DNA from 2 places in the Brevibacillus sp. MS2.2 genome. Region 1 is predicted to be linked to the other one. Evidence: riboswitches for the same ligand, from Rfam matches in the RefSeq annotation. Region 1 holds a riboswitch; the other holds the start of a gene.
What was found. Region 1 has a riboswitch for cyclic di-GMP ahead of yfmT (benzaldehyde dehydrogenase). Riboswitches for the same ligand answer to the same signal wherever they lie in the genome.

Region 1 (5,990 bases):
GTGTATCGCTATATGCTGGAGCAATCGCTACCTACCATCCAAATGAACTAAAGGAAAAATTCCCCTCTCTAAAGTTAGACTCCTGAGAGGGGAATTTTGTTACATGTATAGGCTTACTTTATTTCAAACACTTCTTGGGCAAGCCCTGCCAGCTTTTGCGTATTGTCGCTCACTTCGACCATCGTCGCAGAAATTTCCTCCGTAGCGGCTGCCTGACTCTCCATGGTTTGATTAATCAATTCAATCGAATTTTGCAGCAGGGTTATCAAATCCCGGATGGAATCTGTGGTTTGCTTGATTTTGTCTGCATTCGCCCGTGAATCCGTCGCCATATTGCGAACTTCATTTGCAACGACAGCGAACCCTCGCCCTGCATCCCCTACTCGCGCAGCCTCAATGCTCGCATTCAGTCCCAAAATGTTACTTTGATCAGCGATTTTTTTCACGGCGAGCGTAATTTGCTCGATCTCAGTCGTACTTTGGCTCACATCATTGGCTTGCTCTGAGATCGCCTTCATTTGCTCGTTTAAATTCCCGATCTGCACAGCCATCTCATGTGTGGTGGCGCTGACCTGCTCGACGACGCTCGAGAGATTTGCCGCAATTTCATACAGCTCATTGGCTCGCTCCATGCTGGAACCAATGCCGACACCACCGATGACTTTTCCCGTGTGATCATGCAGAGGGATCGCCCGTGCGATGAGAGGAAACCCAAATAATTCCTTGGGGACCATCATCGCCTGCTTGGTGTTTTTTCGAATCGCGTTGGTGATCACATCTCCTTCCTGGAGTGGATCACCCGGCTTGACTTGCAGTGCAAATGTTTGGGCAGGCACATTGCGCAATAGCTTTTCCGTGTCATAGACCCCAATGGTAATGTCATCGGAGAGCAAATCATTTAAATAGGGGGCAACCTTGATGAACGCCTCGAGCAGCTCTGCGTTTTTCCCCTCTTCGGAAGCTTCCGTTTCGTTCCATTCTACGTAACCGTTCATGACCCTCTTCACCTCTATATTTTGCTGGCATTAATACGGAAATTGGCGTTGCTTGTGCTGAACCGATATCCATTTCAGCGTAGTAAACTCTTCTAAGCTCCATTGACCGTTCAAACGTCCCAACCCGGAGTGCTTTTCACCGCCAAACGCCACGATTGGCTCGTCATTGATCGTTCCATCGTTGATGTGAATCATGCCAGTCTCAATTCGTTTGGCCATCTGGGCACCTCTCTCCAGATCGCGTGTATGAATCGCCCCGGACAATCCAAATGGTGTCTCGTTCGCCATGCGAATCGCTTCTTCCTCGGAAGCAAACGACATGATGCAAACAGCCGGACCAAACAGCTCTTTAGAAGCAATCGACATGTCTGTGGTCACTCCTGTCAAAACGATCGGCTCGACCAGGTTGCCCTTTACTTCCCCTTTCAATGCAGGAACGGCTCCTTCCCGTATCGCCTCATCAATCGTTGCCATCAGGTTGGCGACTTGCCGTTGATTGATGAGTGGACCGATTACCGTGTCAGGATCATTTGGGTCGCCTACCTTGAGTCCAGATACTTTTTCCACATACAGATCGAGGAATTTATCGTATACATCTTGGTGAACCAGAACCCTGTTAGCCGACATGCAAATCTGACCTTGGTGGGTAAAGCGGCTGAATACCGCTGCATTAACGGCATACTGGAGATCCGCATCCTCCAAAACGATCAGTGCACTATTGCCGCCCAGCTCCAAAATCGCCTTTTTGAAATGCTTCGCTGCCACTTGCGCGATATGGCTTCCTACTTGGCTAGAGCCTGTAAACGAAAGGATGCGCGGAATCGGGTGGGAGACAAAACCATCGCCAATTTCCGCAATATCCGTCACAACAACGTTGATCAAGCCTTTTGGCAGACCTACTTCTTCAAAAATTTTCGCGATGAGCGTCCCACCCGTGATTGGCGTGTGCTCATGCGGTTTAAGAACGACACCGTTGCCCGCGCCAAGAGCTGGAGCTACGGACTTCATCGACAGATAGAACGGGAAGTTGAACGGACTGATGACACCGACAACGCCTGCGGGAATCCGATACAAGCGATTTTCTTTTCCGTCTACGGGAGAAGGAAGAATTTTTCCTTCCATGCGTACGGGGAACGTAGCCGCCTCGCGAATAATATCCTTCACAAGCCCGATCTCAAAAAACGCCTTTAATCGGGTTCCACCCAATTCACGTATGATGATCTGAATGATTTCTTCTTCATTCTCTTCGATATAGTGAACAGCTCGCTCCAACATTCGGGATTTGGTATAGGCATTCACTTCATCCCACTCTTTTTTCGCGTTGGCTGCCGCCTTGTAAGCCGCGTCGATATCCTCCAGATTTGCCATTTTGAATTCTGCGATGACTTCCCCGTTGTAAGGGTTGATATCTTGCAATGTCTTCGCGCCCAGTCCGTCGCGCCACTCCCCATTAATGTACTGCTTGTCCAGTGTTTGAAGGATTGACATGCTTTAACCTCTCCCTTTTGTAAAGGTAATAGGCCCCTTTCGCCTGAAAGGAGCCGTAAAACTAAAACAGCAAAATACACTGCTAGTCGGCAACCCGGCTGCCATCGTAACTTGTACATTAGGCCCGTGGCTTTGCGTCCCCAATTTTCAATGGGTTTGCCCATTCATAGCGAATGCTGGTAGGATTTTGTCGAAAAAAGGAAAGATATGGAGAATCCTACTTTGATTATAGTACTCCATTTCGAATAGTCAAACGAAAACATGTAAATAATTAGTGAAAGAAAGTGAACAAATACCAAAAAGTCCGCATCGCTTGAATACGGACTCCTGATTCTTTTTCCTTATGATCACAATAACTTTTTGACATCCTTTACGCTCGTCGCGAGCATTTGCTCTACCGCGTTGGCGTCCCTCACATGCTTGGTCAAGCCTTCATTCAGCTCGTCCAGCAAGCTCTTTGCATCACTTACCTGCTGGGACACATCGTCAGCAAATCGCTTTTGGTGCGCGATGATTTCCATCACGCCTGACACTTCGACGTTCAGGGCCTGGAAAGCATTCACGATCTGATCCGTCTTCTCCGCAGCATCCTTGCTGATAGAAAGTCCGTTTTTGATCGCACTGCTGCTTTTTTCACTGTTGGACAACGCTTCTTTTGTTTCTTCCTGAATCTTGCCGATCAATTCTGCAATCGTCTTGGTCGAGTTCGCTGTCATCTCGGCCAGCTTCCGTACCTCATCCGCTACGACAGCAAAGCCTCGGCCTTGTTCACCCGCACGTGCCGCTTCTATCGCTGCATTCAGGGCGAGAAGGTTGGTCTGATTGGCAATGTCGCTGATCACCTTGACGATACTCGTAATTTCCGAAGAGCGCTCTTCCAAGCGGCTCATGGATTTGGACGTATGGACCGATTCTTTGTCGAGCAGGCTCATGACTTCCACAACGTCCGTCATAGCCTTTTTGCCTTCATCTGCACGCGCTACCGATTGTTTGCAGATATCTGTCAGGCGCTCTCCTCGATCCGACAGTTGGCTCGCAGATTCATCATCCCGCTCGTTAATGACCTGGATATTATCTACGACACGCTTCATTCTCGTCACCAAGCGCACCATTTGCTCGGATTCGGCGTTCATCGCTTGGTTTGAAGTGAAGATCGCACCCAACTGTTCGTAAATACCGCGAAGCTCATGTTTCCAAGCGTCTTGCTGTCCTGCCATTGTGGTCGTGGGAGTTGCCACTGTCGTCGCTGCTGTCTCTTTTTCTGCCAGGCCTTTGTCTTTTTTCCAAAACATCCGCTTCCCTCTCCTTTGTACCCATCAATTGTCACCTCGGCGGCTATATACGCGGGACTCGATTATTCCCGGATGTTGTTTCGCCAAGCTCAGCAAGTTTTCCAAGAAATAATAGTGACCCTCCAAGAGCTCCACGTCTTTACGCTCAAATTGCTTCGCCTGCAAATACTGCTGCATTTCCAAAGCATAGCGCTCCAGTTTATCGTGAAAATCGTTGGCACGAAGCATTTGCTCCACTTCTGGATATTCTGTTTTCAGGCGATTCAGCTCGCTGTATACACGCCCACCCTCCAGAATCATCTGGTAGGCCGTACGCTCGAGCGTAGCTGTCGTAGCTGCCTCCTGCTCCTCACGCTCCTCGCGCAAAGCTGCCAAGTACGTGATAAAATGGTAGACAGTTAAAAACAATGGTCCTAAAAACAGAATGATCCCTGCTTTGTACACATGCTGATTGGACAAATTGCTGATGAGCAGGAACAAGTGAAACAAGATCGCACCCAACCATACATAGATGATGATTTGGTGATTGATCTTCCCTGCCTTTTGGTGGCGTGAAAAGGCAAAGGTAAGTCCGAGCAGATAAAAGGCAAGTAACGTAAAGCTGGCAGAAAACAAAGCCATCTCCATATCGATCAGCCAATCTGCGTCGGCGGGTATTTCGATAAAGAATTCAAAAGCGAGCACCAGCAGTGAGAACAGCAACCCCATGATCCAAAACCGGCTTACTTCCGAGTCATTCCTCCGCCGGGAGCGGTAGCGTTTTGCACGGGATCCTTCCATAATGCTCTCACCTCATTCTCTATGATTCGCCATGATTCTATGTTTTCCTTTCACATGGGGCCAAAATCTGACATCGGAGGCTGTTATGACAAAAAATTTACCAACAACATTTACCGAGCGCATGCAAACCATGCTTGGACACGATTATGAGGCATTCGTTTCCTCGTATGATCAGCCTGTGACACACGGCTTGCGGGTCAATCCGTTGAAGGTCGGTCGTGACGATTTTTTGAAAATCTCGCCGTTTTCTCTGGAAGCAGTCCCTTGGTGCGAAACCGGTTTTCGCTACAAAGAGCCAGATCGTCCCGGCAAGCATCCTTTTCACTCCGCTGGCATGTACTATTTGCAGGAGCCAAGCGCGATGTCCGCTGCCGAAGCACTCGGCGCACAGCCTGGTGAGCGAATCCTCGACCTGTGTGCAGCGCCAGGGGGAAAATCGACGCAGCTTGCAGCGTTTTTGCGTGGACAAGGAATGCTCGTAGCAAACGAAATCCATCCTGTTCGGGCAAAAGCCTTGTCAGAAAATCTGGAGCGCTGCGGCGTGACCAATGCCGTCGTGACCAATGAAACGCCTGAACGCTTACAGGAGCGATTCCCCCAGTTTTTTGACCGAATTTTAGTAGACGCTCCATGCTCTGGCGAAGGAATGTTCCGCAAGCTACCCGAAGCAATTGAAGACTGGAGCCCTGCAAAAGTAACCGAATGCCATGTCATGCAAGGCGATATTCTCGAGGCGGCCGCTGCTATGCTGAAGCCAGGCGGAACGTTGGTCTACTCCACCTGCACATTTGCTCCATTAGAAAATGAGCAGTCACTGGTTAACTTCCTGGGAAGTCACCCGGAATTTGAAATCGTTCCGCTGCCACATGCAGATTGCTTTTCTGCTGGTCAACCCGAGTGGGCGTCGCCGCAAAACGAGCAGCTCACCCAGACAGCCAGATTGTGGCCCCATCGTCTCCAGGGAGAGGGGCATTACCTCGCCAAGCTGCAAAAGAGTGAGACCGCTGAAGTTCATGAACCTTCCGGGAAGCGTAAAGAAAAGCGTGTGGTAAAATCGGCTCCGGCAGGTCGAAAAGAAGCCCTGGCAGCCTGGCGTACGTTCGCGGACGAAGCGCTCCCGGCGCTCTCCCAACCATTCGATGATGAATCAGCTTTTCTTTTGTTCGGCGAGCAGCTTTACTACTCACCTGCTCCCGAGCTCGACTTGGACAAGCTCAAGGTCGCTCGCGTCGGTCTGCACCTAGGAACCGTAAAAAAGAACAGATTTGAACCTGCACACGCCTTGGCACTCGCCCTCTCTCCTGCGGAGGCAGCCCGTGTCGCTTCCTATGGCGCAGACGATCCTGAAATGTTGCGATACTTAAAAGGAGAAGCGCTCACGCGTGACGGTGATAGCGGCTGGACGCTGGTTACTGTAGATGGATTCTCCATCGGT
Region 2 (5,990 bases), on a different contig from region 1:
TTGCGTTTACTCATAACGGTGTTGGTCAGATTCAAGCGAGCAAATTCGTACTGGCGTGGTACCTTCTCCATTTCGCACTCGCGGACTACCCAGTCATACAACGGACGATGATCTTCGAATTCCAGTGAGCACAGGGAGTGTGTCACGCCCTCAATGGCATCCTCCAACGGATGAGCGAAGTCGTACATCGGATAGATGCACCATTTGTCGCCCGTGTTGTGATGCGTTGCATGGGAGATCCGATACAGAACCGGATCACGCATGTTGAAGTTCTGAGAAGCCATATCGATTTTCGCACGCAGCACCTTTTCTCCGTCCTTGAATTCCCCTTGGCGCATCCGTGCAAACAGGTCCAGGTTTTCCTCCACAGATCGGTTGCGGAACGGACTATCTGTGCCAGGCTCTGTCCATGTCCCACGCATTTTACGCATTTCTTCGGGAGACAGATCGTCTACATAAGCCAGACCTTTTTTAATCAACAGTACCGCCCGGTTGTACATCTCTTCAAAGTAATCAGATGCAAAAAACAGCCCGTCCCATTCGAAGCCAAGCCATTGAACGTCCCTTTTGATGGCCTCTACGTATTCGATGTCTTCCTTTACCGGGTTGGTATCGTCAAATCGAAGGTTGGCCTTGCCAGAAAATTCACGTGCCAACTCAAAGTTGAGGCAGATTGCTTTTGCATGTCCAATATGAAGATACCCGTTCGGTTCTGGGGGAAAGCGGGTAATGATTTCCTTTACTTTGCCCTCTTGCAAGTCATCAATCATGATATTGCGGATAAAATTGGATGCCGCTACCTTGTTTTCCAATGAAATCAACCTTTCACTTCACCTTTACATTCCATAATACTGATTCTCTACCCAGAGTTCAACAAAATCGGGTCGTTGACCGACCCGCTCACGTCTTCCATTGCTGCCTCGTTTGCCATTGTGACCTGCAATACAGATGAATGACAGAATCAATGGCAACGCGCTGCTCCGTGATCCCACGAATCGTTTCGAGATGCTTCGGGGAAATCAGATGCAGCAAAGGCTGTTCAACATGATTGAAACGTTGGAAGGCTTCCGCAGCAATCCGATCCCACTGCGGGTAATATCGAAGCAAGTCATCGGGCATTACGCGGGAGCGTTCCGTGTCGGACTCGGGCAAACAATCAAAAGGTTCATCCAGATTTAACGTTCCATAATCATCAGTCAACTCTTCACCCGGCTGAATATCCCGTGCAGCCAATTCCATATCATACATGGTCGGCACGCAATTCGCATGAAAGCTGTGGTTCACGTACCTTGCCTTATCCCAACAAAGAATGTACTTTCCGAACTGGTTCTTGAACGAATATTTTTGTACGTCCTGTTTTCGTAATGAATCAAGTCTTTCCACAAATCCCGGGTCCAATACCTGGTCCAAATTATCCTGTGCCCATACAATCGTTCCTTTTGGGATAAACCTTGTCGCAAACACACCGTACCCGATCTCATCGTTGATATAGCGCAATTCTGTATCGGGATGCATCATGGTCTTTGTTTCACTCCTTGGCGAATGTGCCTTTTTATCATCATAAGCAGTTCAGCCCCAGGAGGTGTGTGAATGTCTGCGAAAAACAACCTTCCTCATAGCATTCCTGACTATTTTTCTGGATGAAAATAATTTTTCTTATTTACCACAAATGGTAAATAGTCTATATTATTGGCAAACGGAGTTTTAGGAACATTTTCCCACAACGATCGAATCAGTTTATGTGTCAATTTTCTACTTTAACCATTGATATCGAAACGGCATACCCGGGGAAATCCGGCGACGCAAAGCTATAGGGGCTACCTCCGTAACAGCGGACACGCTTGCCAGCTACCGAAGTATTGATGTAGGACGAGACCAATGATCCTATATCATTGGTCTTTTTTTGCGCTCACAATGTCTATTTTTGTCTATTTTTGTATGATTGTGTATTTTTAACTTTTAAAGGAGGTGAGGCAACAGCGGATAGCCGGTTTAATGAAAACATTATTTTATTCATCATGAAGGAGGTTTCATAGGAATGTCATTCTGGAAGAAACTCTCGACCGTCGCGCTGACTGCTGTCATCGGGCTATCAACATTCTCTGGGGTACAAGCTGCTAACCGTCCAACATCGATGTCACCGAACGCAATGGTGACGACTCCTCACTATCTGGCTACGGCTGCGGCCCTAAAAACATTGGAAGACGGTGGAAATGCAGTAGATGCTGCTATTACAGCCGCTTCCACATTAGCTGTCGTCTATCCTCATTACACATCCATTGGTGGAGATAACTTCTGGCTCATCTACAATGCCAAAACCAAAGAGCTGAAGGCGCTGAACGGCAGTGGTCGCGCAGGCGAAAAGGCAACCATCGACTATTACAAAAACAAAGGCTACGAAAAAATCCCGTCCCGCGGTTATGAATCGGCAAACACTGTCCCTGGTGTCGTCTCCGGCTGGTGGGAGGCGTACAACTACGCCCATAAAAGCATGGGCAACAGTAAGCTTCAATGGAACAGACTGCTGGAGCCTGCCATTGGATACGCAGAGAATGGATATCCAGTCACCCCTAACCAAGTATATTGGACGAAATACGCGACAGATCCAACTGACAATGACTTGAAAAACCTTCAACGTTTTGATGGATTCCGTAAAACATTCCTGAAGCCAAACGGCGATCCTTATGCAGCAGGCGAAATTCTCAAACAAAAGGATCTTGCCAATACTTTGCGAATCATTGCAAAAAAAGGCGCTGACGGTTTTTATAAAGGAGAAGTTGCTAAAAAAATCGTAGCAGACATGCAAGCCAACGGTGGATTGCTCACGTTGAAAGATTTTGAGAAGCACACCTCCACTTGGGCAGATCCAATTTCGGTAGACTACCGCGGTTACAAAGCGTACAATGTTCCGCCTAACTCCCAAGGCATGGCATCGCTCTCTATTCTTAATGTTTTGAATAACTTTGACCTCAAGAGCATGGGTGAAGGAACACCCGATTACTATCACACGATTGTAGAAGCTACCAAACAGTCTTTTGCTGACCGCGACAAATGGCTGACTGACCCTGCCTTTGTGGATATCCCTGTGGATGAACTGTTGTCCAAGCAGCACGGGAAAGATTTAGCTGCGCGCATTGATATGAAGCAAGCCGCCAAATCCGTAGAACCGCTTGATCCAAAAGGAGATACAACCTGGTTCGGGATCGTCGACAAAGATGGAAATGCAGTGTCCATCATTCAGAGTCACTATTTTGACTGGGGTTCCGGCATCGTAGCGAAAGATACGGGCATCCTTATGCAAAACCGCGGAAGCTATTTCTCTTTGGACCCTAAACACATCAATCACTTGGAACCAGGAAAACGCACCTTCCACACAATTAACCCAGCTATGCTCTTTAAAGGGGACAAGCCTTATCTTCTCTACGGAACACAAGGGGGAGAAGGACAGCCGCAAACGCAAGCCGCTCTCGTCACGCGTATCATCGACTTTGGTTTCAGCGTGCAAGACGCAATCGAAGCGCCGAGATGGCTGCATGGACGCAACTGGGGATCTTCTTCCAACAATCTAAAGGTGGAAAGCCGCATCCCTCAAGAAGTCCTGGACGAGTTGATTAAACGTGGGCATCCAGTAGAAAAGCTGGAAGCAGCCTATACCGATACGATGGGACAGTCCGGCGCAATCCTGATTGACCCGCAAACCAATGTAAAATTTGGCGGTGCTGACCCTCGCGGTGAAGGCGCTGCAATGGGATATTGATATTTTGTCAGACTGCTGAGTAAATCTCAGCAGTCTACCTGTTTCTATTTCGCAATCACGGATTAGGAGTGGAAAAACCCTATGTTTTTGTTCAACAAGCTCAGGAACAAAATGATTCTTTGGTTTCTCGTCGTGGCCGTCATTCCACTTACTGCCGTTTCGTTGTTTATCACGAGCAGCTTTTCATCCATTCTGATTGATAAACAAAAATCATCCTATGTTGACCTTACTTCCAGTACAGCCATAGCTATGGATCAATATCTGGATCGGCGTATGACAGAAATTCAGATTTTAGCCCGTACCGCGGATATTCAATCCGATGATGCAGCGGCAAAAAATGAATTCATCCGCAAGTTTACCGAGGAAATGAAACTGTATGACGGAAATACGTTTATCGCAAGCGATGGAAAAGTAACGGCTGATACGTTCCCCAAAAGCGTTGGAATCAATCTTGCCGAGCGCCAATTCTTCAAAGACGGTATGCAGGACAAGTCCAGCTTCTCCGATGTTCTTGTTGCGAAAACAACCGGCAATCGCTCTATCATCGTCGCTTCCCCTGTAAAAGCGAAAAACAATGAGAAGCTTGGTGTTTTGACCGGGCTCGTCAATGTAGATGACTTCACAGCTACATTTCTCAAAGATTTGAAAGTAGGCAACGATGGTTATCCGATTCTCGTTGATAACAAGGACCAGATTCAGTACCATCCTACCGAGGATCTGATCGGAAAACCGCTTGAGGAATCCGCTCTGCCGCAACCATTACAGGAAATCCTTACATCAGGAAAAACAGAAAAGGGCTCATACAGCTACTCGGACAACGGCAAGGAATACGTTGTCACCTATTCCCCCATTCCCAAGACCAACTTTGGTTTGTATCTGCATATCCCTGTCGAATCCATAACGTCTGCGGTTTCATCCGTTACCACCATGGTTACGATCATTGTCATCGCTGTTGTTGCTGTTGTGATCGCAATCGCATACGCTGTTTCCCTGCAAATCTCACGCCCTATTGCGGCAGTTGCCTCTGTGGCTAATCGCATTTCCGAGGGTGAACTGACTGTACAACCCTTGCAAATTCGAACCAGGGATGAGGTTGGACAGCTATCCCAATCCGTAAACACAATGGTGCTCAACCTGCGAACGATTATTCAACAAGTAAATGATACAGCTTCAGATCTTGCTTCTTCAGCAGAGGAATTGTCGGTCAACGCCGACCATACGAGCAAGGCTACCGAGCAAATTGCAATCACGATTCAGGAAGTAGCGTACGGTGCGGAAAAGCAAGTGAAGAGTGTAGAGGATAGTGTCACCGCAATTCAAGGCGTATCGACAGGGGCTCAGCAGGTTGCCACGAATGCACAGCAAGCTGCCGAATCAGCTTTGGACGCTTCCCAAATTGCAGTGGAAGGCAATCAGGCCCTTCAGGTCGTTATCAGCCAGATGCAGTCGATCGAGAGCACTGTCGGTAACATTGCCGATATCGTTAAACGATTAGGGAACAGCTCGCAGGAAATCGGGCAAATCGTCCAAGTCATCACCGCCATAGCTGAACAAACAAATCTGTTAGCGCTTAACGCAGCTATTGAAGCGGCGAGAGCTGGTGAACAGGGGCGCGGATTCGCCGTGGTGGCAGACGAAGTGCGCAAATTGGCTGAGCAGTCCGCACAATCAGCGCAACAGATCAAACTGTTGATTACGACGATTCAGCTCGAATCCAACCAGGCTGTCCTTTCGATGGAGCAGGGCACCCAAGAGGTCGCCACTGGACTTACGGTCGTTAACCATGCAGGCAAGTCCTTCGAACAGATCCAAGATGCTGTCACGCAGGTGGCAAGCCAAATTCAAGAAGTAAAGGCTTATTCTGAGCAAATGTCTTTGGGCACCAAGCAGGTGGTAGAATTGGTCAGTGTCATTGAAGAAGTAGCGGAGAATTCTGCTGACGGAACACAAAGCGTGTCGGCCGCCACAGAAGAACAACTGGCAGCTATGGAAGAAGTCAGTTCATCAGCTTCTTCCCTGGCAAAAATAGCCGAAGAACTGCAATCTCATGTAAGTAAATTCAAGATATAGTCCAATTAACGAAAAGAAAGAAAGCCGCCTGGCATACTGCTCGGCGGCTCTTTCCTACTTGCGCTTACACACCCACATCCGGTCAGGATGGTTCGTGCAAATTTGAATCTCGGGATGCCACGAAATGACTTCACGGATATGCTTCGGATCATCCAGCGTCCAC

Region 2: linked by a shared signal. The riboswitch ahead of ggt (gamma-glutamyltransferase) and the one ahead of yfmT (benzaldehyde dehydrogenase) in region 1 are both predicted to bind cyclic di-GMP.

The regions. Positions count from the first base shown of each region.
Region 1 covers NZ_JABSUZ010000012.1:131,054-137,043, forward strand. Annotated here, with positions in the region: gene HP568_RS13745 (M14 family metallopeptidase) at 1-51, shown strand, start outside; gene HP568_RS13750 (methyl-accepting chemotaxis protein) at 114-995, opposite strand; gene yfmT (benzaldehyde dehydrogenase) at 1,026-2,483, opposite strand; cyclic di-GMP riboswitch class I at 2,569-2,654, opposite strand; gene HP568_RS13760 (methyl-accepting chemotaxis protein) at 2,831-3,775, opposite strand; gene HP568_RS13765 (hypothetical protein) at 3,800-4,555, opposite strand; gene HP568_RS13770 (RsmF rRNA methyltransferase first C-terminal domain-containing protein) at 4,641-5,990, shown strand, end outside.
Region 2 covers NZ_JABSUZ010000001.1:184,109-190,098, forward strand. Annotated here, with positions in the region: gene HP568_RS00785 (glutamine--tRNA ligase/YqeY domain fusion protein) at 1-821, opposite strand, end outside; gene HP568_RS00790 (SET domain-containing protein) at 901-1,518, opposite strand; cyclic di-GMP riboswitch class I at 1,768-1,856, shown strand; gene ggt (gamma-glutamyltransferase) at 2,039-3,757, shown strand; gene HP568_RS00800 (methyl-accepting chemotaxis protein) at 3,839-5,827, shown strand; gene HP568_RS00805 (glycerophosphodiester phosphodiesterase) at 5,882-5,990, opposite strand, start outside.